3 regions of the Streptomyces sp. NPDC086549 genome follow, and region 1 is predicted to be linked to each of the others. Evidence: riboswitches for the same ligand, from Rfam matches in the RefSeq annotation. Region 1 holds a riboswitch; each other region holds the start of a gene.
The links. Region 1 has a riboswitch for cyclic di-AMP ahead of ACIPSA_RS32390 (C40 family peptidase). Riboswitches for the same ligand answer to the same signal wherever they lie in the genome.
Positions count from the first base shown of each region.

Region 1 (9,898 bases):
TCCCGGGACCGCAGTTCACGCGACGTCAGCTCCGTGGTGTTCAGGGTGCCGAGCCCGGCGCTGGCGACGACCAGCACGGGCGCGTTCAGCAGCCGGGCCGCGTCCGCCAGCGTGCCGCCCGCCGCGTCGAACCGTACGAGCAGCCCGCCCGCCCCCTCGACCAGCACCAGGTCGTGGTCGGTGGCCAGCTTGGCCGCGGCCTCGGCCACCTCGTGCGGGTGCACGGGAACGAGACCCGCCCGCCGCGCCGCCGTGCCGGGAGCCAACGGATCCGGGTAGCGGGCCAGTTCGGTCGCCGTCACCGCGCCGGCGAGGCGCACGACCTCGTCGGCGTCCCCGCGCTCGTCCGGCCGTACGCCGGTCTGCGCGGCTTTCAGCACGGCCACCGACCGTCCGGCCGCGAGCGCGGCGGCGGCCACCGCGGCGGTCGTGACCGTCTTGCCGACCTCCGTGCCCGTGCCCGTGATCACCAGTACCGGCATCTCATCCCTCCCGCGCCGCCGCGCACACCGCGCGCGCGATCCGTGCCAGGTCCGCGTCGCCGGTGACGTACGGCGGCATCGTGTAGATCATGTCGCGGAACGGCCGCAGCCACACGCCCTCCCGCACGGCCGCCCGGGTGGCCGCCGCCATGTCCACCTGATGGTCGAGCTGCACGACCCCGATCGCGCCGAGGACGCGTACGTCCTTCACCCCCGGCCGGTCCGCCACCTCGGCGAGACCCTCCCGCAGGCCCATCTCGATCCGCTTGACCTCGGCCTGCCAGTCCTGCCCGAGCAGCAGTCCGATCGAGGCACAGGCGACGGCAGCCGCCAGCGGATTGCCCATGAACGTCGGACCGTGGGCCAGCACCGGCACCTCGCCCTGCGAGATGCCGTCGGCCACCCGTGAGCTGCACAGCGTCGCCGCCATGGTCAGGTAGCCGCCGGTGAGCGCTTTGCCCACGCACATCACGTCCGGCGCCACCGCCGCGTGGTCGGCCGCGAACAACGCGCCCGTCCGGCCGAATCCCGTCGCGATCTCGTCGAACACCAACAGCACGTCGTGCGCGTCGCACGCCTCGCGCAGCACCCGCAGATAGGCGGGGGAGTGGAAGCGCATCCCGCCCGCGCCCTGCACCACCGGCTCGACGATCACCGCGGCCAGTTCGCCGGCATGCCGTTCGACCGCCGCGCGCAGATGCTCGGCGTACGACTCCTCGTAGTCCGCGGGCGGCGCGTCCGCGAACACCTGGCGCGGAAGGATGCCGGTCCACAGCTCGTGCATGCCCCCGTCGGGGTCGCAGACCGCCATCGGCTGCCAGGTGTCGCCGTGGTAGCCGCCCCGCCAGGTCAGCAGGCGCCGCTTCTCCGGACGGCCGAGCGAACGCCAGTACTGCAGGCACATCTTGACCGCGACCTCGACCGACACCGAGCCGGAGTCCGCGAGGAAGACATGTTCGAGGCCGTCCGGTGACATGTCGACAAGGAGCTTCGCGAGGCGTACGGCGGGCTCGTGCGTGAGCCCGCCGAACATCACGTGACTCATCCGCCCGAGCTGCCCCTGCACGGCCTCGTTGAGCACCGGGTGGTTGTAGCCGTGGATCGCCGACCACCAGGACGACATGCCGTCGACGAGTTCGCCCGAGCCGTCCGCCAGCCTCAGCCGGACCCCGCTCGCCGCCTCCACGACGAGCGGTTCGACGCGCCCGGGCATCGGGCCGTACGGATGCCACACGTGCCGCCGGTCGAGCTCCAGCAGCTCGGGCACGCTCAGGTCAGGCATTGGGTGCGAGATCCGTTCCGGCGCCCCGGCGACGGACGGAGACCAGATCCGTGCGCGGCTCGTTCGCCGACGCGGCGGCGTCCACCGACGCGGCGACGGAACCGCAGAGACCGCCGCCCTCGTGGGAGCCGCAGCCCGCGCCCTCGTGCGAGCCGCAGCCACCGCCCTCGTGCGACCCGCAGCCCGCCTCGGCGTGCGAACCGCACCCGCCCCCGGCGCTCGCCCGGTGCTCCGGAAGCGTCACCTGGTCGGCGCCCTCCACCTCGAAACCGGCGTCCGCGATCATCTCCAGGTCGGCCTTGCCCGCCTGGCCCTCGCTGGTGAGGTAGTCACCGAGGAAGATCGAGTTGGCCAGGTTCAGGGCGAGGGGCTGCATGGTGCGCAGGTGCACCTCGCGGCCGCCCGCGATCCGCACCTCGGCGTCCGGGCAGACGAACCGGACCATCGCCAGGATGCGCAGACACCGCTGCGGGGTGAGGTTCCACTCCTTGGCGAGCGGGGTGCCCTCGAACGGGATCAGGAAGTTCACCGGAACGGAGTCCGGGTCGAGCTCGCGCAGCGAGAAGACCACGTCCACCAGGTCCTCGTCGCTCTCGCCCATGCCCGCGATCAGACCGGAGCACGCGGACAGACCGGCCGCATGGGCCTTCTGCACCGTGTCCACCCGGTCGGCGTACGTGTGCGTGGTCGTGATGTCCGCGTACGTTTCCTCGGAGGTGTTGAGGTTGTGGTTGTACGCGTCCGCGCCCGCCTCGCGCAGCCGTTCGGCCTGACCGTCCGAGAGCAGACCGAGGCACGCGCACACCTCGACGCCCTCGTTCTGCTCCTTGATCGCCTTGATGGTGTCCGACACCCGGTCCACGTCCCGGTCCGTCGGGCCGCGTCCGCTGGCCACCAGGCACACGCGCTTGGCGCCTCCGGCCAGGCCCGCGGCGGCGGCCTCGGAGGCCTCGTCGGGCTTGAGCCAGGTGTACTTCAGGATGCCGGCCGTGGAGCCGAGCCGCTGCGAGCAGTACGAGCAGTCCTCCGGGCACAAGCCGGACTTGAGGTTGACCAGGTAGTTAAGTTTCACGCGCCGGCCGAACCAGTGCCGGCGCACCTTGCCGGCCGCGGCCACCACATCGAGCACGTCGTCGTCGGAGGTGGCGAGCACGGCGAGTGCTTCCTCGCGGGTCGGCAGCTCGCGCCGAAGCCCCTTGTCCACCAGCGTGTTCAGCAGGTCCATGAGGTCCGATCCTGTCCTACGGGACCGCCCCGGGCCAAGGAGAGTTTGCACAACGGAGACGGATCACCGTGTGGGTATTGCCACACCCTGGGCGGCTGGTCGTCCGGCTAGTGTCTGTCCGCTACCTACAAATGCCCCGGAGGACCCATGGCGTTCGGCTGGATCGACGACCAGGCGGAGCAACGCCGCCGCGCCGGACTCGTACGGACGCTGCGTCCCCGTGTCGCGGATTCGCCGCTCCTCGACCTGGCGGGCAACGACTACCTGGGGCTGGCCCACCACCCCGAGGTCACCGAAGGAGCCGCGGCCGCGGCACGGACCTGGGGCGGCGGCTCGACCGGCTCCCGGCTGGTCACCGGCACCACCGAGCTGCACACCGAGCTCGAGCGCGAGCTCGCCGACTTCTGCGGCTTCGAAGCCGCCCTGGTCTTCTCCTCCGGATACGCCGCCAACCTCGCCGCGGTCACCACGCTGGGCCCGCACGGCTCCCTGATCGTCTCCGACGCCGGCAACCACGCCTCCCTGATCGACGGCTGCCGGCTGGCCCGCGGCACCACGCAGGTCGTCGGGCACGCCGACCCGGACGCGGTGCGCAAGGCGCTCGGCACGCGCGAGGGGCCCGCGGTCGTCGTCTCCGACACGGTGTTCTCGGTCGACGGGGACGCCGCGCCGCTGGCCGCGCTCGCCGAGGCCTGCCGGGAGCACGGCTCGGGGCTGCTCGTCGACGACGCCCACGGGCTGGGCGTTCTCGGGGACGGTGGCAGAGGAGCGCCGAACGCGGCCGGACTCGCGGGCGCCGAGGACGTCGTCGTGACCGTCACCCTGTCCAAGTCGCTGGGCAGCCAGGGCGGCGCCGTGCTCGGTCCCGCCCGGGTGATCGACCACCTGGTCAACGCGGCACGGACGTTCATCTTCGACACGGGCCTGGCCCCCGCCTCGGTCGGCGCGGCCCTGGCAGCCCTCAGGCTGCTGCGCCGCGAGCCGGCGCGGGCGGCGCGGGCCCGCCAGGTGGCCACCGAGCTGCACGCACGCCTGACCGCCGCGGGTCTGGAAGCGGTACGTCCGGACGCCGCGGTGGTCTCCGTGCGTGCGCCGTCCCCCGAGGGGGCGGTGCGCTGGGCGGCCGACTGCCGTACGGCAGGCCTGTCCGTGGGCTGCTTCCGTCCTCCTTCCGTGCCCGACGGCATCTCACGGCTCAGGCTGACCGCCCGCGCGGACCTCTCCGAGGCCGAGATCGAACGCGCTGTACGTGTGATCGGCGAGACGCGACCATGAGTCGGCGTGACACGGCCGTGCGCCGCCTGGGCTGAGTCGGATCAGTAGGAGTCGGTCGGGTCGGGGTGTCCGGGGATCAGCTGACCGTGGTCAGGAAACCCGCCCAGCTCCCGGGGGAGAAGAGCAGCGCGGGTCCGGCCGGGTCCTTGGAGTCGCGCACGGCGAGCAGTCCGGTCAGCGGACCGGAGAGCGGCTGTGCCGTCTCCACGCAGTTGTTCGCTCCGGTGCTGTAGCTGCTGCGCAGCCACCGCACGCCGTGCAGATCGGTACTGGAAGGTACGTGCCGAGGCAGTGCAGTCATGGTGCCTCCTTATGAGCCGTCACCTATCCCGGCGATGTAATCCAACGATTCCTCGGGTGAAAGGGCGTGGATCTGAAGGGTGTTGAAGGCCTCGGAGTAGGCCTGGAGGTCTTCTTTCCGTTCGAGATAGAGGCTACTCGTCAACTGGTCGAGAACAACCACGTCCAGATCAGATGTGCTCGGAAATGAGAAGATAACGAAAGGGCCGGTGATGCCGATGTGCGCTCCGGCGGCGAACGGCAAGACCTGAAGCCTCACTTGGGGCAGACGTGCCGCCTCCAGCAGGCGCTCCAGCTGCCGCGCCATGACGTCCGGACCACCGACCTCCCGTCGCAGCACCGCCTCGTCCAGCACGGCGCTCAGCTCCAGCGGCGGCTCCGACCGCAGCACGTCCTGCCGGGCCAGCCGCACCTCCACCAGCGCGTCCAGCCGCTCCTCGGCGTCGTCGAGCCCGCCCACGGCCGCCCGGGTCACCGCCCGCGCGTACTCCGGCGTCTGCAGCAGTCCCGGGACCACCGACGTCTCCAGCGTGCGCATCCCGCTCGCCTGCGACTCCAGGCTGATGAAGTCCCGGTAGGTGTGCGGCAGTACCCCGCGATAGGCGTGCCACCAGTGATGACGGCCGCCGACGTCGTCCGATCCCGCCAACACCATGAGCAGCTCGCGCAGTTGGCCGTCCGTCACGCCATAGGCGTCCAGGAGTAACCGCACATCGGCTGGTTTCACCCCACTGGCGCCCGTTTCGATACGGCTTACTTTCGACTGGTGCCAGCCCACCAGCCGGGCCGCCTCACCGCTCGTGAGACCCGCCTCGGTGCGCTGCATGCGCAGTTCGGCGCCCAGTTTCCGGCGGCGCACCGCGGGACCGTTCTGCATGGGCTACTCCTTACTCCTTCCGAGTCGCCCAAATACGGTCTGCCGTCGCAGAGTTCACCGCTTCGAGCGACAGATATATGCATATCTTGGTGGATCGCCACCCGTGACCGGCGCGGTAATGGCAGTCTGGCGACGAAGCACCAGTCCGGGACCGTACTCGAACCATCCGCACAGTGTCGGACTCCGGTCCCGTGGGAAAGGGACGACGTCGCCATGGCAGACCATCTGGAAGCATCCATCACTCTGCCGAGCGATCCCGCCTCGGTCTCCGCCGCCCGCTCCTACGTGATCGCCACCCTCGCGGAATGGGGCCTGCCCCCGGACACGGAAGTGGCCGACACCATCCGGCTCATCGTCTCCGAACTCACCACCAATGCCGTACAGCACACCTTCGGGCAGTCACCCACCTTCACGGTGGACATCGCGCTCGACCGCGACGAACACCTGCGCATCGGCGTCACCGACAGCCATCCGCGCTTCCCGAAGAGACTCCCCGCAGCTGTCCAGCAGGACAACGGCCGGGGCATGGTCATCATCCGCTGGCTCACCGTCGAGTGCGGTGGCAAGCTACGGGTCCGGCCCACCCGCGAGGGCGGCAAGACCGTCTCCATCGAACTGCCCTGGACAGTACCGGCCCAGCCGGTCACGGCCGCGGGACAACAGGAGCCGTAGCACTCACACCCCCTGTGTCTGGTGCGCACGCCCGAACGCGCCCCGCAGCAGGGCCCGGAAGGCGTCCGCGGCGGGCGTCGAGCCGTCGGCCCGGTACGCGACCGAGATCGTACGCCGCAACTCTCCCCCTTCCAGCGGGCGCACCCCGACCGGAGTCACCGCCGTCCGGGCCACCATCTCCGGTACGACCGCCACCCCGAGCCCGGCACTCACCAGCGCGCACACCACGGCGTACCCGGGGGTCGGCACCAGCAGCGCCGGAGCGGCCCCGGCCTCGACCAGGAGGGCCTCCACCGCACGCCGGGCCGCATGGTGCGGCGCCATGCTGACCAGCGGCTGCCCGGCGAGCCCGGCCAGCGGAAGCCGGGAGGAGGCGCTGCTCAGTTCGTGACCCGGGGAGGTCACCAGCACCAGCTCCTCGACCAGGACCGGCTCCAGGCCGACCGAGGACGGCACGGGGACGGACTCGGCCGGGTGATACGTGTGCGTCAGGGCCAGGTCCACCTCCCCGGCCGCCACCGCCGTCATGCCCGCCGGAGGGTCGTAGTCCGCGACCGACAGCTCGACGTGCGGATGCGCCCGGCGGAACGCGCTGAGCGCCGGCGGAAGCAGATGGACGCCCGCGGTGGGAAAGGTTCCCAGCCGGAGGGCGCCGCCCGACACCCCGGCCAGCCGCGCCAGCTCGTGCCGGGCCTGCTCCAGCTCGTCGAGGACCCGGCGGGCCCGTGCCGCCAGCAGCTCACCGGCGTCCGTCAGCCGTGCCCCACGGTGGTGGCGGACGAGCAGCGCCGTGCCCGCCTCCCGTTCCAGCTTGGCCAGCTGCTGGGAGAGCGCGGGAGGCGTGTAGCCGAGGCGCTCCGCGGCACGGGTGATCGATCCCGCTTCCGCGACGGCGACGAGGGCCGCGAGTCGTGTCGGGTCGTACATGGCCGGATCGCCTGCCTGGAGGTGCCTGTCTGAAGGCGCGTGCCTGAAGGCGCGAGCCCAAAGGATTGCTTAAGGACTACCCAGACTATTCGAAATACCTGCTGAAGGCCTCGGCCGGGCAGGCTGGACGCCATGGATGGACAGCTCATCGCCTTCACCGGCATCGCGGCCGGACTCGTCGCCATGCCGGGTGCGGACTTCACGGTCGTCGTACGCAACGCGTTGGTCTCCCGCCAGGCCGGCGCGGTCTGCGCGCTCGGCATCGCGGGAGGGCTCCTGGTGCACACCACGCTGGCGGTCGCCGGGGTCGCCACCGTGCTGGTGGCCGTTCCGGCGCTGTTCCGCGCGCTGCAGCTGCTGGGCGGCGCCTACGTCCTCCATCTCGGCGTCCGGACCCTGTGGACGCTGCGCGGGCCCACGGGGGAGCCCGAGGCGGCCGCGGCGGCCAAGACGCGCCCCCTCAGGCAGGGATTCGTCACCAACGTCCTCAACCCCAAGGCCTCACTGACCTTCCTGAGCCTGCTGCCGCAGTTCGTCCCGTCGGGCCACGCGGCGCTCCCCAGGACGCTGCTGCTCGCGCTGATCGTGTGCGCGCTGGCGCTGGCCTGGTTCCAGGTGGTGGCCCTGCTGGTCGACCGTCTCGGCCGGTGGCTGCGCCGGCCGCGGGCCGCCAGGGTCCTGCAGACGGGCACCGGAGTCGCGCTGACGGCCCTGGGCGCGGCCCTGCTCGTCGAACCGGTCCTGACGCTCCTGGCGTGACACCGCATCAGGCCGGGCCGGGAACCGAAGGGGTGGCGGCCCGGCAGGAGCCGTCACCCCCTCGGCGGGTCAGCTGACCCGGCCGTACCAGACGCTCCTCGTCCAGATCTTCTCCAGCTTCACCACGTCCCCGCTCTTCGGGGCGTGCCAGATCTTCCCTTTGCCGGCGTAGATGCCGACGTGGTAGACGCTGGAGCCAGAGTGGAAGAACACCAGGTCTCCGGCCTTGCGGCTCCTGGCCGAGATGTGGTGCGTCTTGTTGTACTGCTGGGCGGCCGTACGGGGCAGGGCCTTGCCCGCCTTCTTGTACGAGTACAGCGTCAGCCCGGAGCAGTCGAACCTCCGCGGCCCGGTGGCGCCCCACTTGTAGGGCGACCCCTTCTTGGAGGCCGCGACCTGGAGTGCCTTCGTCGCCATCGTCGCGGCCGAGGCGTCGGTGGCGACACCCGGGACCACGATCGAGCCGCCCACGGCGGCGATGGTGAGGGCCGAGGCCGTACCGGCCCGGGCCATGAGCGACGGGACACGATTGAGCGCAGTCATGCGCAACCCTTCGTCAGCCGCCTGTGAAGGATGACCTGTCGGATTCGGGCTGGCGAAGTTGCCCGGCCGTGTTGCCACGGCTTCACCCCAAGGGCTGCTCGGAACGAACAAACAGACGAACGAACATCCGTTCCGGCGACCCGTCTTGCTTGGGTCCTCCACTCCTGCCGATCCACTCCTGTCGACCGGTCATCCGGGCGGCGGCAGGATTCGGCGTCCGCCCGGACCGCCCCGCCGGTGTGGCGGGGGCTTGTCGTCAGACAGGGATCTTCACTCACAGGTGTCCGAAATACCCAATGGAATCGGGGATTTGTGGCGTTACTCACCACTCACCCGTTCGGGTGGACACTGCTGTGTTCGAGTCATGATCGAGGGGGTGAAGGACCTCCGGACCAGCATCGAAGCACCTCACCGTCCGTCTCGGGCAGGCGTGTTGCGCAACTCCGACGGCCTCACGAACGGACGCTCGACTACTCCGAACGGGGGTAAGCCTTTTGGGCCGTTTCAACTCCGCACGGGATCGGCACCGGACGGGCGTGCGTCAACCCGCGCCAACGGGCGGGACGGTGACCCGCGCGGTGCGGCGCTCGCCGTCCAGCACCCGCATCGCCCGCGCGAGAGTGTCCGCGTGCAGTTCCCTCTCGCCCCGCTGGTGCATCAGGGCCAGCGCGTCACGCAGGTCCGCCGCGGTACGGACCAGCGCCTGGGCGGCCCGCAGCCCGCGGTACGTGTCCCCGTGCTGTGCCGGGTTGATCCGGCCCAGCAGGTCGACCGCGTCGAGGTAACGGTCGATCAGTTCGCCCTCGGCCCGGGTCAGGGCGGGCAGGGGCGGCAGCTCCGGAGGCAGCATCGGCGGCTCACCTTCCGCCCGGCGCGGTGCGGGACGCCTTGCGGCTGGGGATGATCCCGTCCACCAGCCCGTATTCCAGCGCGCCTCGCGCGTCCAGGATCAGGTCCCGCTCCAGATCCTCGTGGACCTGCTGCGGACTGCGTCCCGTGTGCTGAACGAGCATTCCTTCGAGGAGTACGCGGACCCGGTCCAACTCCCTGGCCTGGATGTCGAGGTCGCTCGGCTGCCCCTCCACCGGCTCGGGCAGCGACGGCTGCCGGAGCAGCATGCGCGCGCCCGGCAGCGCGAACCGCTTGCCCGGCGTGCCGGCGGCGAGCAGGACCGCGGCGGACGAGCCGGCCTGCCCCAGGCAGATCGTCTCCACGTCGCAGTTGATGTACCGCATCGTGTCGTAGATCGCCGCCATCGCACTGAACGAGCCGCCCGGCGAGTTCAGGTACAGCGAGATGCCGCGGTCGGGGTCGGCGTGCTCGAGGTGCATGAACTGCGCCATCACATCGTTCGCCGCAGTGTCGTCGATCGGCGTGCCGAGGAACACGATCCGCTCCTCCAGCAGCTTCGAGTACGGATCGAGCGTGCGATGACCGGTGCTGGTGCGCTCGGTGAACTCGGGCAGGACGTAGCGGGCGGTCGATCGGGTCATGACATACCCCTCCTCGCGGCAGAGCCGTTTCCGGCAGAGCTCTCTGTAGAAAATGTACAGGAC
Region 1 covers NZ_JBIVBS010000012.1:131,912-141,809, reverse strand. Annotated here, with positions in the region: gene bioD (dethiobiotin synthase) at 1-482, opposite strand, end outside; gene ACIPSA_RS32430 (adenosylmethionine--8-amino-7-oxononanoate transaminase) at 484-1,764, opposite strand; gene bioB (biotin synthase BioB) at 1,757-2,989, opposite strand; gene ACIPSA_RS32420 (8-amino-7-oxononanoate synthase) at 3,137-4,264, shown strand; gene ACIPSA_RS32415 (DUF397 domain-containing protein) at 4,341-4,565, opposite strand; gene ACIPSA_RS32410 (helix-turn-helix domain-containing protein) at 4,575-5,441, opposite strand; gene ACIPSA_RS32405 (ATP-binding protein) at 5,655-6,113, shown strand; gene ACIPSA_RS32400 (LysR family transcriptional regulator) at 6,117-7,040, opposite strand; gene ACIPSA_RS32395 (LysE family translocator) at 7,173-7,799, shown strand; gene ACIPSA_RS32390 (C40 family peptidase) at 7,869-8,342, opposite strand; cyclic di-AMP (ydaO/yuaA leader) riboswitch at 8,346-8,568, opposite strand; gene ACIPSA_RS32385 (hypothetical protein) at 8,884-9,192, opposite strand; gene ACIPSA_RS32380 (ATP-dependent Clp protease proteolytic subunit) at 9,200-9,835, opposite strand.

Region 2 (9,898 bases), on a different contig from region 1:
CGAACGAAAAGCTCGGCGCCGTTCTCGCCCTCGCGGGAATCAGCAACGCAGGGCTCGCGCGACGCGTCAACGATCTTGGCGCTCAACGCGGGTTGACTCTTCGCTACGACAAGACGTCGGTGGCGCGCTGGGTGTCGAAGGGCATGGTGCCGCAGGGCGCCGCGCCGCACCTCATCGCCGCCGCGATAGGCCAGAAACTCGGCCGCCCGGTGCCGCTCCACGAGATCGGCCTGGCGGACGCGGATCCCGCGCCCGAAGTGGGCCTCGCCTTCCCCAGAGACGTCGGACAGGCGGTGCGGTCGGCGACGGAGCTCTACCGTCTCGACCTCGCCGGACGCCGGGCCGGCTCCGGCGGCATCTGGCAGTCGCTGGCCGGATCATTCGCGGTGAGCGCATACGCAACGCCCGCCTCACGGTGGCTGATAACCCCCGCCGACAGCTCGGTGGCACGCGAGGCGAACCCTTCCGAGGGCTCCGGCGCACCGATCAAAGTCGGCCACAGCGATGTGCAGAAACTGCGGGAGGCCGCCGAGGACGCCAGGCGCTGGGACTCCAAGTACGGAGGCGGCGACTGGCGTTCGTCCATGGTGCCGGAGTGCTTAAGGGTGGAGGCGGCGCCGCTGCTGCTCGGCTCGTACTCCGACGAGGTCGGCCGGGCCCTGTTCGGGGCCTCCGCCGAACTCACCCGGCTCGCGGGCTGGATGGCCTTCGACACGGGCCAGCAGGAGGCCGCCCAGCGGTACTACATCCAGGCGCTGCGCCTTGCGCGCGCGGCCGCCGACGTCCCCCTCGGTGGCTACGTCCTGGCGTCCATGTCGCTGCAGGCGACCTACCGGGGCTTCGGCGACGAGGGCGTCGACCTCGCCCAGGCCGCCGTGGAGCGCAACCGGAGTCTTGCCACCGCCCGCACCATGAGCTTCTTCCGCCTGGTCGAGGCACGCGCGCACGCACGCGCCGGTGACGCGCAGGCGGCCGGCGCGGCCCTGAAGGCCGCCGAGAGCTGGCTGGAGCGGGCCCGGGAGGGCGACAACGACCCGACCTGGCTCGGCTTCTACTCCTACGACCGGTTCGCCGCCGACGCCGCGGAGTGCTACCGCGATCTGAAGGCACCGCGGCAGGTCCGGCGCTTCACCGAGCAGGCATTGTCGAAGCCGACGGAGGAGTTCGTGCGCTCGCACGGGCTGCGGCTGGTCGTCTCGGCGGTCGCCGAACTGGAGTCGGGCAATCTGGACGCGGCGTGCGAGCAGGGCGTACGGGCGGTGGAGGTGGCCGGGCGGATATCGTCCGCGCGCACCACGGAGTACGTGAAGGACCTGCTCCACCGGCTGGAGCCGTACGGCGACGAACCGCGCGTGGTCGAGTTGCGGGAGCGGGCGCGGCCGCTGCTGATGGCCCCGGCCTGAGCCTCCCGGCACCGGCACCCCGACACCTCCCGGGTTTGAAGGCACTGTCAGTGGCGTACTGCACTAAGGAATTGTCAGTGGCGCAGTGCACTATCGAAGCCGGAGGTGGTGCAGGTGCGGGAGGGCGCGTACGACTGCGACGTGCTGGTGATCGGCGGCGGGATCGTCGGTCTGTCGACGGCGTATGCGATCACGCGTGCCCGGCCGGGCACGCGGGTGACGGTGCTGGAGAAGGAGCCGGGTCCCGCCCGGCACCAGACGGGGCGCAACAGCGGCGTCATCCACAGCGGGATCTACTACCGGCCGGACTCGCTCAAGGCGCGGTACGCGGTGCGTGGCGCCGCCGAGATGGTGAAGTTCTGCGCGGAGTACGGCATCGCGCACGCCGTCACCGGCAAGCTGATCGTCGCCACCGAGCGGGAGGAGCTGCCCCGGCTGCACGCGCTGGTGCAGCGCGGCCGGGAGAACGGGATCCCGGTGCGCGAACTGGGCGCCGCGCAGATCGCGGAGTACGAGCCGGAGGTGCGGGGACTCGCGGCGATACACGTCGGGACGACCGGCGTGGCCGACTTCGTCGGGGTCGCACGGCAGCTGGCGCAGGCGTCCGGGGCGGAGATCCGCTACGGGGCACAGGTCGTGCGGGTGGACCGGCGGCCGGAACTGGGTGTCGCCGTGCGGACAGCGGGCGGGGAGATCGTGCGCGGCCGGGTGCTGGTGAACTGCGCCGGGCTGTACTGCGACGAGGTGGCCCGGCTGACCGGGGACGAGCCCGAGGTGCGGATCGTGCCGTTCCGGGGGGAGTACTACGAGCTGGCGCGGCCCGGACTGGTGCGGGGACTGGTGTATCCGGTGCCGGATCCGGCGTTCCCGTTCCTCGGGGTGCATCTCACGCGCGGGATCGACGGCGGTGTGCACGTCGGCCCCAACGCGGTGCCCGCCCTGGCCCGCGAGGGATACGGGTGGGGGGTCGTGCGGCCGCGTGAGGTGGCGGGGACGCTGGCCTGGCCCGGAGCGTGGGCGATGGCCCGGCGGCACTGGAGGTACGGGGCCGGGGAATTCCGGCGCTCGGTGTCGAAGGGGGCGTTCACTCAGGCGGTGCGGCGGCTGCTGCCGGCCGTGGAGCCGGGGGACCTGGTGCGGGCGGCCCCGGGGGTGCGGGCGCAGGCCGTCCTGCGGGACGGGACGCTTGTCGACGACTTCCTGATCCAGGAGGGGGCACGGGCCGTGCATGTGCTGAACGCTCCGTCGCCCGCGGCCACGGCATCGCTGCCGATCGGGAGGGAGGTGGCGCGCAGGGCACTGGCCGTGCTGGGCTCGCTGTGACGGAATGCCCGTCTCACCGCTCGCGTAAAATCGGTCCCACTGTGGCTGACTCGCTGAACACCCCCGAACCTCCCCGGCACGTCCCCGGCGCATCCGTCCGGCACACCCGCGCCAAGGGCGAGCCCCGCTTCCCCGACGGGCCCAGGGCCGATCCCGCCGGATCGCACTTCGAGCGGCGGATCCGGAGCTTCCAGCCACGGCGGAGCCGGGTGACCGCGGGGCAGGCGGACGCGCTGCAGCGGCTGTGGCCCAAGTGGGGGCTCGACATCGACGGGCAGCGGATCATCGACCTGGGCGAGCTGTTCGGGAACGACAAGTCCGTCGTGCTGGAGATCGGTTTCGGCATGGGCGAGGCCACCGCACAGATGGCCGCCGGCAACCCCGACCTCAACATCCTCGCCGTCGACGTGCACACCCCGGGGCAGGGCAACCTGCTCAACCTCGCCGACCAGGGCGGGCTGTCCAACGTCCGCGTCGCGAACGGCGACGCGATCATCCTGCTCCGCGAGATGCTCGTCCCCGACTCGCTCGACGGACTGCGCGTCTACTTCCCCGACCCCTGGCCCAAGAAGCGGCACCACAAGCGGCGGTTGATCCAGCCGGAGTTCCTCAGCCTCGCCGCGACCCGCCTCAGGCCGGGGGCGATCGTGCACTGCGCGACGGACTGGGAGCCGTACGCGGAACAGATGCTGGAAGTACTGACCGCCCACCCGGACTTCGAGAACACCCGGCCGGACGGCGGTTTCGCGCCGCGTCCCGACTTCCGGCCGCTGACCCGTTTCGAGGGCCAGGGACTGGACAAGGGTCATGTGGTGAACGATCTGCTCTTCCGACGCGTACAGCACCGGGAGCAGCAGCGACGTTAGGGTCAATGCCGTGGCCACCTTCCCCCCGTATCCGACGCACCCCACCGACCCGGTCGACGGTGCGCTCCGGCACCCTCACTGGTGGCAGCGCAAATGGGTGCGGTACGGGGCACTGATCACCCTGCTCGCGCTCTCCGGGCTCGTCATCCTCGCGCTCGTGCGCGAACAGACCGGCACGGAAGGGTTCCTGGTCGGAATCGGCCTCGCCGTGCTGCCGGTGCCGCTGCTCATAGCCGCCTTCCGCTGGCTCGACCGGGTCGAACCCGGGCCCTGGCGGAACACACTCTTCGCGTTCGCGTGGGGCGCCTGCGCGGCGGCGCTGATAGCCATCGTGGCCAACAGCTTCGCGACGAGGTGGATAGCCACGGCCACCGCCGACCCGGCCGGCGCCGACACCCTCGGCGCCACCGTCATCGCACCCATCGTGGAGGAGTCCTCCAAAGCGGCGGCCGTGCTCCTCGTCTTCCTGTTCCGCAGACGGGACTTCACCGGGATCGTGGACGGCGTGGTGATAGCGGGGGTCACCGCCACCGGGTTCGCCTTCACCGAGAACATCCTCTATCTCGGCACCGCCTTCGGCACCGACCAGCTGACCGGCGACCGCGGCATCGCCTCCGTCACCGCCGCCACCTTCTTCGTGCGCGTCGTCATGTCCCCGTTCGCGCACCCCCTCTTCACCGTTCTCACCGGCATCGGCTTCGGCATCGCCGCGCTCTCCGCCGAGCGGCAGCACGTGCGGCGCGTGCTGCTGCCGCTCGGCGGACTGCTGCTCGCGATGAGCATGCACGCGTTCTGGAACGGCTCCTCGACCTTCGGACCGTACGGATTCTTCGCCGTGTACGGGGCGTTCATGGTGCCCTCGTTCGGGCTGCTGACCTGGCTGGCGATCTGGACGCGGCAGCGCGAGCTGCGGACCGTACGGGAGGAGCTGCCGGCGTACGTCTTCGCCGGGTGGCTGGGCCCCGCCGAGCCGTTCGTGCTCGGCTCGATGCGGGCGCGCCAGATGGCCCGGGACTACGCCGGCCACCACCTGGGCAAGCCGGCGGCGCGCGCCGTGGGGCAGTACGAGGCGTACGCGACGAAGCTGGCGTTCCTGCGGCGCCGCGGGCTGCGGGGCCGTGCGGGGGCCGACTACGTGGCACGGGAGCGGGAGTTGCTCGCGGAGCTGTGGGAGCTGCGGCACGTCGCACGTCCGGCGATGGAGTACGCGGCACGGACGGCCGCGCCACGGCCGGTGTACGGGCCACCGGTGCCGTACGGGATGCCACTCCCGTACGGATACCCGACGGCGCCGTATCCCGCATACAACCCCTACCGGTCGTAGCGGGCCGGCAGGAACGGCAGGCCGGTTACGCCGACGCCTCCGTCAGCCTCCCCAGTTCCTCCTCCGACAGCCGCAGCTCGGCCACTTCCAGCAGCGCCGGAAGCTGCTCCACCGTGCGTGCCGAGGCGATCGGGGCCGTCACCGTCGGCTGGGCGGCCAGCCAGGCGAGGGCGACCGTGGCGACAGGAGCCCCGTGCGCGGCGGCGATCTCGTCCAGCGCGGTGAGCACCCGTGGGCCGCGCTCGGTGGCGAGGTGCTTCGCGGCGCCCTGGGCACGCGCGCTGTCCACCGTCGTACCGGGCCGGTACTTGCCCGTGAGGAAGCCGGCGGCCAGGGCGAAGTACGGGACGGCCGCGAGGCCGCTGCGGATGACGACGTCCTGCAGGGGGCCCTCGTAGGTGTCGCGGGAGACGAGGTTGTAGTGCGGCTGGAGCGCCACGTACCGCGCCAGGCCCTCGCGGTCGGAGAAGTCCAGGGAGGCCTGGAGGCGCTCCGGGGTGATGTTGGAGGCGGCAATGTGCCGTACCTTGCCCGCCTTCACCAGCTCGTCCAGCGCGCCGATGATCTCCTCGACCGGCACTTCGGGCTTGTCGAAGTGGGTGTAGTAGAGATCGATGTAGTCGGTGTCCAGGCGGCGGAGGGAGGCGTCGGCCGCGGCCCTGATGTTCGCGGCGGACAGGCCCTGGAAATCGGGGTGCTGGCTCACCTTGGTCGCGATCACCACGTCGGAACGGTTGCCGCGGGCCTTGGTCCACTTGCCGACGATCGTCTCGGACTCGCCGCCCGTGTGGCCCTCGACCCACGCCGAGTAGGAGTCCGCGGTGTCGACGAAATTGCCGCCGGCGGCCGCGTAGGCGTCCAGGACGGCGAAGGAGGAGGCCTCGTCGGCGGTCCACCCGAAGACGTTGCCGCCGAGGGCGAGCGGGAAGACCTCGAGGTCGGAGGAGCCGAGTTTACGAAGGGAAGTCATGTTCTGTGACAACGGCCACAGCAGAACGGAAGATTCCGGACGCACCCGCAAAGATCCCGTAAACACCTGACCGGCAGCCCTGACGTCGGGGGGGTGTCGTCAGGACTGCCGGGGATCGAAGAGGTGTCTCAGGGGTTGACGCCCCTGCTGCGGAGCCACGTCATCGGGTCGATGCCGGTGGCCTGGCCGCCGGGGTGGACCTCCAGGTGCAGGTGCGGGCCGGTGACGTTGCCGGTGGCGCCCACGCGGCCGATGACGTCGCCGGTGCCGACCTTCTGCCCGACCGAGACGCTGATCGAGGACTGGTGGCAGAACCACAGCTCGGTGCCGTCGTCGAGGGTGAGGATCGTGCGGTAGCCGTAGGAGCCTGCCCAGCCCGCCTCGGTGATCGTGCCGCTGTGAATGGCCTTGATGAGCGTGCCCGTGGGCGCGGCGAAGTCGAGGCCGGTGTGGTAGCCGGACGACCACATGGCGCCGGCCTCACCGAAGGTCGAGGTGATCGTGTACGAGGAGGTCGGCAGCGTGTACTGCTTGGCCAGCCGGGCCAGCCGCTCGGCCTCGGCCTTCTTCTTGGCCGCGGCCTCCGCCGCCGCCTTGCTGTCGGCGGCCTTGGCCGCGGCGGCCTTCTCCGCCTTGGCGGCCGCGTCGGCGACCTGCTTGTCGGCGGCGGCCACGACAGCGGCGGCGGCCTTGCTGTCGACCTGGCCCTGCTGCCTCTCGGCCTGGGCCATGATGCGGTTGCGCAGCGCCTCACCGGCGTCGGAGGCGCCCTGGGCGCTGTCGGCGGAGGTCATGCCGACGTTGCTGAGGGGGGTGGCGGAGCCCTTGGGGGCGTCCGAGGAGGCGTCGTCGCCGAGCAGGGAGCCGACGGAGGGCAGGTCGGGCATGGAGATGGACACCGGCGGCTTGCCGGTGTTGGCGCTGGCCATGCCGCCCGCGCCGACGGCGGCTATGACGCCGACGCCCAGGACCGTGGAGCTGCGGGCGAGTCCGCCGCCGCCGCGCTGCTTGGCGACGCGGTGCCGGCCGCGTACCGGGCTGATGGACTCCTCGGTGGGGTTCCATTCCTCCCAGGGGCCCTCGTCGGTGCGGTAGCTGCCGTAACCGAAGGTCTCGGTGTGCTCACTCGGCACGAACGGGGCTGTGGGGGCAGGCCGGTTGGACGCCACGCGGGCGCACTCCTTTCCTTCCGCCGCCTACCGGGTTAGCTGACGGGTTCGGAGCAGGAAGGTCTCCTACGCGCGTATACCGGCCGTTGCTCCACGGCGGCTTCCGCGTGATTCACCCCAAGGTGGTGGTTCCCCGGTTCCCTCGCGGGATTCGGCGCGTGCGCACGGAGCCGACTCTTGTGACGGCTGGGACGACCGCGCTGCGTTATCGAACGTTAATAGACCCCCGTGTCAGATTCCAAGCTGTTCTGCTTGATCGTTAATGTTTTTCGTGCGGGACTTACACGCCATGACCGGCGAAAAACGGGCGAGTTGACCGCGGTACATGAGTCACCGCGGTTTTGATGGTGACTCGGATGTTACGCGGAGGGCTGCCATCCGGTCACTCTTCGTGATATTCGGACTGGTTCACGGGCCGGTCCACGGGCTGGTTCACGGAACACACAGAAAACACAGCAAACACTCAGGGCCGGAATCCGTGTACTGGATTCCGGCCCTGAGCCTTGAGTAGCGGGGACAGGATTTGAACCTGCGACCTCTGGGTTATGAGCCCAGCGAGCTACCGAGCTGCTCCACCCCGCGTCGGTGTGCCTTAAGCATACGCCATGCTCAGGGGTGCAAGTGCACGGGTTTATTCGCGGGCCAGCAGATGGCGGTTCGGCGCCTTGGCCCGGCCCTCGTACTCGGGCAGTACGACGACGTCGACGCCCTGGCCCGCCAGCAGCCCGCTGCCGTCGGCCCCCGCCACGAACGTGTCCGGCTCCCGCCATGCGGTGACCACCCGCCGTACCCCCGCCTCCAGGATCAGCCGCGCGCAGGGAGCGGGCCGCGAGGCCCGCCGGGCGCAGGGCTCCAGGCTGCTGTACACCGTGGCGGCGGCCAGCCTCGGGTCGGCCGGGTCGATCTTGGCCAGCGCCGCCTCCTCGGCGTGCACGACCGGGTCGTCGCCCTCCCGCGAGTGGCCCCGCGCCAGCTCGGTCCCGTCCGCGGCGACCACGACCGCGCCCACGCTGAACGCCGTCTCCGAGGGCGGGCACAGCGCCGCCAGCTCGCAGGCGATGCGCATCCAGTGCCGGTCCGCCGCGGTGACCGACGCCCCGGTGCCGGGCGCTGTCGGCTCGTAGCGCATCAGCACGACGTCCTCGATGCGGCGCGTCTCCGCGAGCCGCAGCCGCCCGCCCTGGTAGCCCCCGGGGCCGAACAGCCGGGGCGCCCCCGGATCCCCCACGAAGAGCGGGGCGAGGACCAGCTGGAGTTCGTCGGCGAGGCCTTGGCGCAGCAGCTGGGTGTGGATGGTGCCGCCGCCCTCGACCATCAGGCGGCGCACCCCGCGCTCCGCGTACAGGTGCGTGAGCAGTGCTCGCCAGTCGAGGTCGGGGCCCAGCGGGACGATGTCGGCGGCGAGGCCGAGTCCCCGTGCGCGTTCGGCGCCCTTCTCCGTCGTGTAGAGGACCTTCTCGCCGCCCGTGTGCCAGAACTTCGCGTCCGGGTCCAGATCGCCGGAGCCGCTGACGGTGACCTTGAGGGGGTACTCGGGCCGGCCTGCGGCCAGGCGGGCGGCCCGCCGCTCGGGCGAGTTGACCAGGAGGCGCGGATTGTCGGCGCGGATCGTGCCGGCGCCGACCAGGATCGCGTCGACCGACGCGCGCACCTCGTCGACCCGGTCGAAGTCGGCCGGGCTGGAGAGCAGGAGCCGCTCGGGGCCGGTGTCGTCCAGGTAGCCGTCGAGGGAGACGGCGGCGGACAACAGGACGTACGGGTACGGCATCGACGCGCTCTCCTTGACGAAGGCTGACGGACGAGGACTGATGGAGGGGGACTGATGGACGAGGACTGACGTGCGGTCTTGGTTCAAGTTTGAAACAAACTTACACTGGCGGCATGACGACCCGCTGGCTCACCCCCGAGGAGCAGAGCGCCTGGCGCGCCTACATGGCCGGCAGCCTGCTCCTGGAGGACGCGATCGACCGGCAGCTCCAGCAGGACACCGGTATGCCGCACCTGTACTACTCCATCCTGGCCAACCTCTCCGAGGCGCCGGAGCACAAGCTGCGCATGACCGACCTCGCGGAGAAGTCGAAGATCACCCGGAGTCGGCTGACGTACGCCGTGACCCGGCTGGAGAAGGACGGCCTGGTACGGCGTGAGGGGTGCCCGACCGACAAGCGGGGCAGCACCGCCGCGCTGACCGACGACGGGATGGCCGTTCTGGAACGTGCGGCACCGGGTCACGTGGCGACCGTACGCGCCTCCCTCTTCGACCACCTCAGCCCCGAGCAGGTGCGGCAGCTGGAGGAGATCTTCGGCTCGGTCGCCGACGCGCTCCAGGGCGAGGACGCGGGGTGCGCGTCGGACGACGTGCCGTGGCGGCGCCGGTCGCCCAAGTCCTGTTCGTGACACCGGCATCAGATCCGCAAATCGGTTGCTTCAAATTTAAAGCATGGGGTAGGGTTCCGGCATCTGCTTCAAATCTGAAACTCCTTGCACCCGGGAGACCCGCATGCCCGACACCCCCGCCGCCACGCCGCGCGCCCGCGTCCGGGTACCGCTGCGCTTCCACGACGGTTACAGCGTCGACGCCGAACTCGTCACCTTCCACGGCCTGGCGGACGGCCAGGAGCACGTCGCCGTCGTCCTCGGCGAGCCCGGCCCCGTCCCGCTGGTCCGCCTGCACTCCGAGTGCCTGACCGGCGACGTCTTCGGCTCGGCCCGCTGCGACTGCGGCCCGCAGCTGCGCGAGGCGGTCGAGCGCATCGCCGACCGCGGCGGCGTCCTGCTCTACCTCCGTCAGGAGGGCCGCGGCATCGGCCTCTACAACAAGCTCGACGCGTACGCCCTCCAGG
Region 2 covers NZ_JBIVBS010000007.1:425,722-435,619, reverse strand. Annotated here, with positions in the region: gene ACIPSA_RS24615 (MFS transporter) at 1-1,403, shown strand, start outside; gene lhgO (L-2-hydroxyglutarate oxidase) at 1,509-2,726, shown strand; gene trmB (tRNA (guanosine(46)-N7)-methyltransferase TrmB) at 2,768-3,592, shown strand; gene ACIPSA_RS24600 (PrsW family intramembrane metalloprotease) at 3,603-4,916, shown strand; gene ACIPSA_RS24595 (aldo/keto reductase) at 4,942-5,886, opposite strand; gene ACIPSA_RS24590 (M23 family metallopeptidase) at 6,015-7,055, opposite strand; cyclic di-AMP (ydaO/yuaA leader) riboswitch at 7,063-7,222, opposite strand; tRNA gene ACIPSA_RS24585 (tRNA-Met) at 7,564-7,637, opposite strand; gene ACIPSA_RS24580 (dihydrofolate reductase family protein) at 7,687-8,823, opposite strand; gene ACIPSA_RS24575 (MarR family winged helix-turn-helix transcriptional regulator) at 8,937-9,452, shown strand; gene ribA (GTP cyclohydrolase II) at 9,556-9,898, shown strand, end outside.
Region 2: it holds a riboswitch for cyclic di-AMP, as region 1 does, so the genes downstream of both, ACIPSA_RS24590 (M23 family metallopeptidase) here and ACIPSA_RS32390 (C40 family peptidase) in region 1, are expected to answer to the same signal.

Region 3 (9,898 bases), on a different contig from region 1:
CCCTATGGCACCGCCTTCGAGCGGCTGACCGCCCTCGCCTACCCGGAGGGCCACCCGTACCACCACACGCCGATCGGCTCGATGGCCGATCTGGACGCGGCCACTCTGGAGGACGCGCGCCGGTTCTTCCGGACGTACTACGCGCCGAACAACGCCGTGCTCTCGGTGGTCGGCGACATCGACCCGGAGCAGACCCTCGCCTGGATCGAGAAGTACTTCGGCTCGATCCCCGGCCACGACGGCAAGCCCGAGCCCCGCGACGGCTCGCTGCCGGACGTCATCGGCGGGCAGCTGCGCGAGGTCGTCGTGGAGGAGGTTCCGGCGCGGGCTCTGATGGCCGCCTACCGGCTCCCGCAGGACGGCACGCGCGCGGCGGACGCGGCCGACGTGGCGCTCACCATCATCGGCGGCGGCGAGTCCTCCCGCCTCTACAACCGGCTCGTACGGCGTGACCGTACGGCCGTCGCGGCCGGGTTCGGCCTGCTGCGGCTGGCCGGGGCGCCCTCCCTGGGCTGGCTGGACGTGAAGACCTCCGGTGATGTCGAGGTGCCGGTCATCGAGGCCGCCATCGACGAGGAGCTCGCCCGCTTCGCGGAGGAGGGCCCCACGTCCGAGGAGATGGAGCGCGCCCAGGCGCAACTGGAGCGCGAGTGGCTGGACCGGCTCGGCACGGTCGCGGGCCGCGCCGACGAGCTGTGCCGCTACGCGGTCCTGTTCGGCGACCCGCAGCTCGCCCTCACCGCTGTCCAGCGCGTCCTGGCGGTGACCCCGGAGGAGGTCCGGGAGGTCGCCCAGGCCCGCCTTCGCCCGGACAACCGCGCGGTGCTCGTCTACGAGCCCCTCTCCGCCGAGTCCGCGCAGCACACCGAGGACGAGGACTTTCCCGAGGACCCGGAGTCCGAAGCCACCGTCGAAGCCGGCGACGACCACGAGGAGGCGGCCAAGTGACCGAGCTCGCCGCGATGGAATTCCACCCCCAGCCCCACGCGGGCGAGGCGAAGCCGTGGGCCTTCCCGGCCCCCGAGCGCGGCACGCTGGAGAACGGCCTGACCGTTCTGCGCTGCCACCGCCCCGGCCAGCAGGTCATCGCCGTCGAGGTGCTCCTGGACGCACCGCTGGACGCCGAGCCGGCCGGTTTCGACGGCGTCGCCACGATCATGGCGCGGGCCTTCTCCGAGGGCACCGACAAACACTCCGCCGAGGAGTTCGCCGCCGAGCTGGAGCGCTGCGGCGCCACCCTGGACGCGCACGCCGACCACCCGGGCGTCCGCCTGAGCCTGGAGGTCCCGGCCTCCCGCCTCGGCAAGGCGCTCGGCCTGCTCGCCGACGCCCTCAGGACGCCCGCGTTCGCCGACAGCGAGGTCGAGCGGCTGGTCCGCAACCGCCTCGACGAGATCCCGCACGAGCTGGCGAACCCCTCCCGCCGCGCGGCCAAGGAACTCTCCAAGGAGCTGTTCCCGCCGACCTCGCGCATGTCGCGCCCGCGCCAGGGCACAGAGGAGACGGTCGAGAAGCTCGACGCGGCGGCCGTACGCGCCTTCTACGAGCGGCACGTCCGGCCCGCCACGGCCACCGCCGTGATCGTCGGCGACCTCACCGGCATCGATCTCGACGAACTGCTCGGCGACACCCTGGGCGGCTGGACCGGCTCCACGGCGCAGCCGCGGCCGGTGCCGCCGGTGACCGCCGACGACACCGGCCGGGTCGTCATCGTGGACCGTCCGGGGGCCGTCCAGACGCAGCTGCTCATCGGCCGTGTCGGCGCGGACCGGCACGACCGCGTGTGGGCCGCCCAGGTGCTCGGCACGTACTGCCTCGGCGGCACCCTGACCTCCCGCCTGGACCGCGTCCTGCGCGAGGAGAAGGGCTACACCTACGGTGTGCGTTCGTTCGGGCAGGTCCTGAGGTCCGCCCCGGACGGCACGGGTGCCTCGATGCTCGCCATCAGCGGCTCCGTGGACACCCCGAACACCGGTCCCGCGCTGGAGGACCTGTGGGCGGTGCTGCGCAAGCTCGCCGAGGAGGGCCTCACCGACCCCGAGCGCGACGTCGCCGTGCAGAACCTCGTGGGGGTCGCGCCGCTGAAGTACGAGACCGCGGCGGCCGTGGCGAGCACGCTGGCCGACCAGGTCGAGCAGTACCTGCCCGACGACTACCAGGCTGCGTTGTACCAGCAGCTCGCCGCCACCGGCACCGTGGAGGCCACCGCCGCGGTGGTGAACGCCTTCCCGGTGGACCGTCTGGTGACGGTACTCGTGGGTGACGCCGCCCAGATCAAGGAGCCGGTCGAGGCCCTCGGCATCGGAGAAGTCACCGTCGTTTCCGCCGAGTAGGGGCACGCGCGCGTGGGCCCTGATGACCGACGGGTCGTCAGGGCCCACGCGTGTTCCCCCAAGATGTCCGAATTGAGGCGGAGGTTGCCTGTCTGCCCTGTGGGATGCGCTACAAAAGCCGGGATCGGTTTGGGGATTGAAAGACCGCCCGCATAGCGTCGTCCAGGCTGTTCGTCGGGCAGTGCGCCGCACCCGCGGCACCGGACAGTCATCGCCGAGTCCCCGTACGGCGCGAGCCAGGGGAGCCGGGGACCCACAGCAGTCCCCTGGGGTGAATCGGACGCCCGCGCGCCGCGAGGGGGTCCGTAGGAGACCTTCCTGTTCCGAACCCGTCAGCTAACCCGGTAGGCGAGAGGGAAGGAAAGGACCAGCCACTACATGGCGTTCACGCGGGCCACCGGGAAGCACCGCCGTCCCAGCCGCATGCACCGCACCACCGTCGGCGCGGCGAGCGTCGCTGCCCTCGCCACCACCGGCGCCATCGGCACCCTGGCCGCCCCGGCGCTCGCCGCCGAGCCGTCCGTCGAGGACACCGGCCTCACCCCCGTCATCACCATCGGCGACTCGGTCGCCGAGCAGATCGACGCCCAGGCCGCCGCCCAGACGCAGGCCGCCGAGGAGAAGGCGGCCGAGGACGCCGCGAGCAAGAAGGCCGCAGAGGAGGCCGCCCGCAAGAAGGCCGCCGCGCTGGCCGAGAAGGAGCGCGAGGCCAAGGTGCGCGCCGCCCGCGAGGCCGAGCGCGAGCGCCTCAACGCGTTCGTGGCGCCGATCGCGAACTCGTACGTCTCCACCGGCTACCAGGCCAGCAGTTCCCTGTGGTCCTCCGGCTCCCACACCGGCATCGACTTCCACGCCGCGAGCGGCACCGCGGTGCACGCGGTCGGCTCCGGCACGGTCGTGTCGACCGGCTGGGGCGGGGCGTACGGGAACCAGATCGTGATCCGGATGGCCGACGGCATGTACACCCAGTACGGCCATCTGTCGTCCATCGGCGTCTCCGTGGGGCAGAAGGTCGTCCCCGGCCAGCAGATCGGCCTCTCCGGCGCGACCGGCAACGTCACCGGACCGCACCTCCACTTCGAGGCCCGGACGACCCCGGAGTACGGCTCGGACGTCGACCCCGTCGCCTACCTCCGCAAGCACGGCGTGAACGTCTGAGGACACGGCGCACCGCTTTCCGAAGCCCCGGCTCCCCGAGCCGGGGCTTTCGTCGTTTCGAACGCGCCGCTGTCCAAAAAATATCCATGGATTCCGGCTCGCCGTCGGAAATTCCCGCTCATTGCAATAGAGTCACGGAACACACGTCAAGCGGCGACGTTTCACGGGGATTAAGGCGGAGGTCGGTCATGCGTATTCCGGCGCACTCGGTATGCACGGCGATCCGGGACGACATCGTCGCGGGTGTCTACGAGCGCGGCAGCCGGCTCACCGAGGAACTCCTGGCCCGCCGCTACGGCGTCTCACGCGTCCCCGTCCGTGAGGCCCTGCGCACGCTGGAAGCCGAGGGCTTCGTGGTGACCCGGCGGCACGCGGGCGCGTGCGTCGCCGAACCGACCGAGCAGGAGGCCGCCGACCTGCTGGAGATGCGCATGCTCCTGGAGCCGCTCGGCGCCGCCCGGGCCGCGCAGCGGCGCACCGAGGCCCATCTCAAGGTGCTGCGCGGCCTTGTCAGGCTGGGCCAGGAGCGGGCCAGGAGCGGCAGCAGCGAGGATCTGCGCTCGCTGGGCGGCTGGTTCCACGAGACGCTCGCCCAGGCCTCCGGCAGCCACGCCCTGACCTCGATGCTGACCCAGTTGCGGCACAAGATCGCCTGGATGTACGCGGTGGAGGCGCCCGCCAACCCGGTGGAGTCCTGGGCGGAGCACGGTGCCGTCGTGGACGCGGTGGCGCGCGGCGACGGGGAGCGCGCGCGGGCGATCACGGCGCTGCACGCCGAGCGCGCGACATCCGCGCACCGGCTCCGTTTTCCCGGCGGTGGCGACCGGCTGGAACGTGTGAGGACTTCGCAACATGCCGTAAACATCTCGGGTCCGCGGCATTAACACGGACGCCGTATACAAAGAGGTGTTATTCGGCGGACGCGTATTTCTGTTGCCCTAATTCTTGCATGCCTGGAATTTCTGCGAGAATACGGCGGAGCCGCGCCGTCCGAAAGGGCTGACGCGGCTCCGGCGTTCGGTGCGGTGGCTCAGACGGTCTCGGGCAGTTCCTCGAGACCCTCGGCGACCAGCTTCGCGAGACGGTCCAGGGCGATGTCCGCACCCTCGGCGTCGGAGGCGAGGACGATCTCCTCGCCGCCCTGGGCGCCCAGGCCCAGAACGGCGAGCATGGAGGCCGCGTTGACGGGGTTGCCGTCGGCCTTGGCGATCGTCACGGGGATGCCGGAGGCCGTGGCGGCCCGGACGAAGATGGAGGCGGGGCGGGCGTGGAGGCCCTCGGCCCAGCCGACGTTGACGCGGCGCTCAGCCATGTGATGCTGCCCTTCACTTTTCAGGGTTGTCTAGACCAGTTTCCCACATCGTGAAGCATGTCCGGAGCGGTCCTGTGTCCCGCTCCGGAGGTGGCGTCGGACCTCGGCCTCGATCCGACTTCCGTCCTCCACAGACTGCCTCGCGCCGTTGTCCGACGCGAGCCGTACTCTGGGGCCCATGCAGACCTCGGCGGGCCGGCAGGACCGGCACGAGTACCCCGCCCACTGGGAGGCGGACGTGGTGCTGCGCGACGGGGGTACCGCGCGCATCCGGCCCATCACCGTTGATGACGCCGACCGCCTGGTCAGTTTCTACGAGCAGGTCTCGGACGAGTCGAAGTACTACCGCTTCTTCGCGCCGTACCCACGACTGTCCGCCAAGGACGTCCACCGCTTCACGCACCACGACTTTGTGGACAGGGTGGGACTCGCCGCCACGATCGGCGGCGAGTTCATCGCAACCGTACGCTATGACCGCATTGGTGCCGACGGCCTGCCCGCCTCCGCGCCCGCCGACGAGGCAGAGGTCGCCTTCCTGGTGCAGGACGCGCACCAGGGCCGCGGGGTCGCCTCGGCCCTCCTCGAACACATCGCGGCCGTCGCGCGCGAGCGTGACATCCGTCGCTTCGCCGCCGAGGTGCTGCCCGCCAACAGCAAGATGATCAAGGTGTTCACGGACGCCGGGTACACCCAGAAACGCAGCTTCGAGGACGGCGTCGTACGCCTGGAGTTCGACCTCGAACCCACCGACCGCTCGCTCGCCGTGCAGCGCGCGCGGGAGCAACGCGCGGAGGCACGGTCCGTACGACGGCTCCTCGCGCCCGGTTCCGTCGCGGTCGTCGGAGTCGGCCGCACGCCCGGCGGGGTGGGCCGCGGCGTCCTCGGCAACCTCCGGGACGCGGGGTTCACCGGCCGCCTGCACGCCGTGAACAAGGCCTTCCCGGAGGAACTGAAGGAGATCGACGGCGTGCCCGCCCACCGCTCGGTGCGGGACATCGAAGGCCCGGTCGACCTCGTGGTCGTCGCCGTACCGGCCGAACGCGTCCCCGAAGTGGTCACCGAGTGCGGGGAACACGGCGTGCAGGGACTCGTCGTACTCTCCGCCGGGTACGCGGAGAGCGGGCCCGAGGGCCGCGAGCGGCAGCGCGAACTCGTACGGCACGCGCGCACGTACGGCATGCGGATCATCGGGCCGAACGCCTTCGGGATCGTCAACACCTCCGAGGAGGTGCGGCTCAACGCATCCCTGGCACCGGAGCTGCCCCGCCCCGGCCGGATCGGGCTCTTCGCCCAGTCCGGAGCCATCGGCATCGCGCTGCTGTCCCGGCTCCACCGGCGCGGGGGTGGGGTGACCGGGGTCACGGGCGTGTCCACCTTCGTGTCGTCCGGCAACCGTGCGGACGTGTCCGGCAACGACGTCATCCAGTACTGGTACGACGACCCCGACACCGACGTCGTCCTCATGTACCTGGAGTCCATCGGCAATCCGCGCAAGTTCACCCGCCTCGCCCGGCGGACGGCGGCGGCGAAACCGCTGGTCGTGGTCCAGGGGGCGGGATCCGCTCCGCAGGGGCACGCGGTACGGGCCACGCGCCTGCCGCACGCGACCGTGTCCGCGCTGCTCCGGCAGGCGGGCGTGATCCGGGTCGACACGATCACCGAGCTGGTGGACGCGGGCCTGCTGCTGGCACGGCAGCCGCTGCCCTCCGGGCCGCGGGTGGCGATCCTGGGGAACTCGGAGTCCCTGGGCCTGCTGACGTACGACGTGTGTCTGTCCGAGGGGCTGCGGCCGTCGCGTCCGCTCGATCTGACCACCGGGGCCACCGCGGAGGACTTCCGGCAGGCGCTGTCGCGGGCGCTGGCCGACGATTCGTGCGACGCGGTGGTCGTGACGGCCATACCGGCCATCGGGGAGGGGTCACCCGACGACGCCGAACTGGCCGAGGCACTGCGGTCCGCTGCCGCCGCCGCTCCCTCGAAGCCGGTGCTCGTCGTGCACGTGGAGCTCGGCGGGCTCGCGGGGGCGCTGTCGGCCGCGGCAAGCACCGCACCGGCCCGCCTCGCGGAACGACCGCCCGCCGCCGGGGCGGCACAGGTGTCGCCCGGCACGGTACCGGTCCAGGAGGACTCGTCCCAGAGCTGCTCGCGCCTCATCCCTGCTTACCCTGCCGCCGAGCGGGCCGTCCGTGCCCTCGGCGAAGCCGTGAAGTACGCGCAGTGGCGGCGGGAGGCCGCCGACCCGGGGAAGGTGCCCGAGTACGACGACATCGACGAGAAGGGCGCTGCCGAGCTGATCGGCGGGCTGCTCGCGCGCGGCCAGGGGCTCACCCTCGGGACGGAGGAGACCTGCGAGCTGCTGGGGAAATACGGCGTCCCCGTCCGCCGCGCACTGCCCGCCGCGACCTCCGACGCCGCCGCGGAAGCCGCCCGTGCCCTCGGCTACCCGGTCGCCCTCAAGGCCACCGCCCCCCATCTGCGGCACCGCGCCGACCTGGGCGGGGTCCGGCTGGACCTGGCGGACGAGGAACAACTGCGCCGGGCATACGCCGAGTTGACCGACCTGTTCGGGAAGCCGGAGGAGCTGCGGCCGGTGGTGCAGGCGATGGCGCCCCGGGGCGTCGACACCATCGTGCGGGCCGTGATCGATCCGGCGGCCGGGGCCGTGCTGTCCTTCGGGCTCGCGGGAGCCGCCTCGCAGCTGCTGGGTGACATGGCGCACCGGCTGGTGCCGGTCACCGACCGGGAGGCGACTTCGCTGGTGCGGTCGATCCGGACCGCACCGCTACTGTTCGGCTGGCGCGGGTCCACCCCCGTCGACACGCCCGCCCTCGAAGAGCTGCTGCTGCGGGTGTCCCGGCTGGTCGACGACCACCCCGAGGTCGTCGCGGTCACCCTGGAACCGGTCGTCGTGGCCCCCCAGGGCCTGAGTGTCCTCGGCGCCACCGTGCGGCTCGCGCCCCCGCCCGCCAGGGACGACCTCGGCCCGCGCACGCTGCCGGCCTACTGAACGGGGGAGGCGGCCGCATGGAGATCGCCGGACGGGAGCTGCCCGACGGCAGCTGGTGGGACTGGGAAGTGATCGCCTGGGACGCGGGGCGGCTCCGCCTGGCGGCCGGGTACGACCTCACCCACCACCACGGTCTGGAGCTGGTCTTCGTCGCCCCGACCTTCGTGTCCTGTCCGCCAGGCTTCCAGGACCCCGTCTTCCGCCCGCCCACGGCCGAGGAGACGGCACGTCTCACGGAGGCGCTCGGCGAAACACCGCCCTTCGTGGTCGCGTTCGAAGCGGACGCCGGCGGCCGGGAACCCGTCTCCTGTCTGGTTGCTGCGGAACGGCTGGACATCCTGTCCGGGTTCGTGCCCCGGCACCCGCGCCCGGGTAAGGAGACCGCACCGGCCGCCCACGACTGGCCCGGACCCCCCTTGCCCACGGATTAGGATGGACGTCATGGCCAAGACCAGTACGACGACCCAGGGGCTGCGCGCGGCGATCGAGCGCAGCGGCTACTACCCGGCCCTCGTGGCCGAGGCGGTGGAGGCCGCTGTGGGCGGCGAGCCCATCCGGTCGTACCTGGTCCACCAGGAGACGACGTTCGACCAGAACGAGGTGCGGCGGCACGTGACCGTGCTCGTCCTCACCGGCAACCGCTTCATCGTCAGCCACACCGACGAGCAGGCCGCCGACAGCACCTCCCCGACGCCGTACGCCACGACGTCCACGGAGTCCGTGAAGCTCGGCCGGATCTCGTCCGTCGTGGTGAGCCGTGTGGTCGCCAACCCCGAGCAGTACGCGCCGGGCACGCTGCCCCGCGAAGTCGTGCTGACCATCGGCTGGGGTGCCGTCTCCCGCATCGACCTGGAGCCCGCCGCCTGCGGCGACCCCAACTGCGAGGCCGACCACGGCTACACGGGCAATTCGACGGCGGACGACCTGAGCCTGCGCGTCAGCGAGGCCGGGGACGGCCCGGAGACGGTGCGCCAGGCGCTCGCCTTCGCGCAGGCCGTCTCCGAGGCGACAGCGGACGTCACGCGCTGATGGCGTACCCCGCCTCCTGGGACCACCCGGAACCGCTCGCCCTCGGCACCGCCCCGCTCCCCGAGTACGGCAGCGGCTCGCTCGCCGACCTCCTGCCCACCCTGGCCGCCGGTATGGCCGTACCGGGCATGACCGCCGCGATCCCGGAGCTGACCGCGGCCGACCGGAACTGCGTCTTCCTGATCGACGGCCTGGGCTGGGAGCAGCTCCGGGCGCACCCGGACGAGGCCCCCTTCCTGACCTCGCTGCTCGCGAGCTCCCGCGGGGGCACGGGACGCCCGCTCACCGCCGGCTTCCCGGCGACCACCGCGACTTCCCTCGCCTCCGTCGGCACCGGCCTCCCGCCGGGCGCGCACGGCCTGCCGGGCTACACGGCCCGGAATCCGGAGACCGGTGAGCTCATGAACCAGCTCCGCTGGCACCCCTGGACCTCCCCGCGCCTCTGGCAGCCGTACCCCACCGTCTTCCAGCTGGCCCACGAGGCGGGTGTGCACGCCGCCCAGGTGTCGTCCCCCGCCTTCCAGAACACCCCGCTGACCAAGATCGCGCTCAGTGGCGGAACGTTCCACGGGCGACTGACCGGCGAGGACCGCATGGACATCGCGGCCGGGCAACTGGCCGCCGCCGACCGCTCCCTGGTGTACACGTACTACGCCGAGCTGGACGGCGCCGGCCACCGCTACGGCGTCGCCTCCGACACCTGGCGCGGCCAGCTCATGTACGTCGACCGGCTCGTCCAGCGCCTGGCCGAGCAGCTTCCGCCGCGCACCGCGCTGTACGTCACCGCCGACCATGGCATGGTCGACGTGCCCTTCGGCGAGCAGCACCGTTTCGACTTCGACGAGGACTGGGAGCTGCGCGCCGGCGTCGCGCTGCTGGGCGGCGAGGGCCGCGCCCGCCATGTCTACGCGGTGCCGGGCGCCGAGAACGACGTCCTGACCTGCTGGCGCGAGGTGCTCGGCGAGCAGTTCTGGGTGGCCTCGCGGGACGAGGCGATCGCGGCGGGGTGGTTCGGCCCCCGGGTCGACGACCGTGTGTACGCGCGTATCGGCGACGTGG
Region 3 covers NZ_JBIVBS010000018.1:121,876-131,773, forward strand. Annotated here, with positions in the region: gene ACIPSA_RS40670 (M16 family metallopeptidase) at 1-948, shown strand, start outside; gene ACIPSA_RS40675 (M16 family metallopeptidase) at 945-2,333, shown strand; cyclic di-AMP (ydaO/yuaA leader) riboswitch at 2,536-2,699, shown strand; gene ACIPSA_RS40680 (M23 family metallopeptidase) at 2,712-3,491, shown strand; gene ACIPSA_RS40685 (GntR family transcriptional regulator) at 3,680-4,375, shown strand; gene ACIPSA_RS40690 (HPr family phosphocarrier protein) at 4,522-4,803, opposite strand; gene ACIPSA_RS40695 (GNAT family N-acetyltransferase) at 4,982-7,810, shown strand; gene ACIPSA_RS40700 (hypothetical protein) at 7,828-8,241, shown strand; gene ACIPSA_RS40705 (DUF5998 family protein) at 8,243-8,839, shown strand; gene ACIPSA_RS40710 (alkaline phosphatase family protein) at 8,839-9,898, shown strand, end outside.
Region 3: it holds a riboswitch for cyclic di-AMP, as region 1 does, so the genes downstream of both, ACIPSA_RS40680 (M23 family metallopeptidase) here and ACIPSA_RS32390 (C40 family peptidase) in region 1, are expected to answer to the same signal.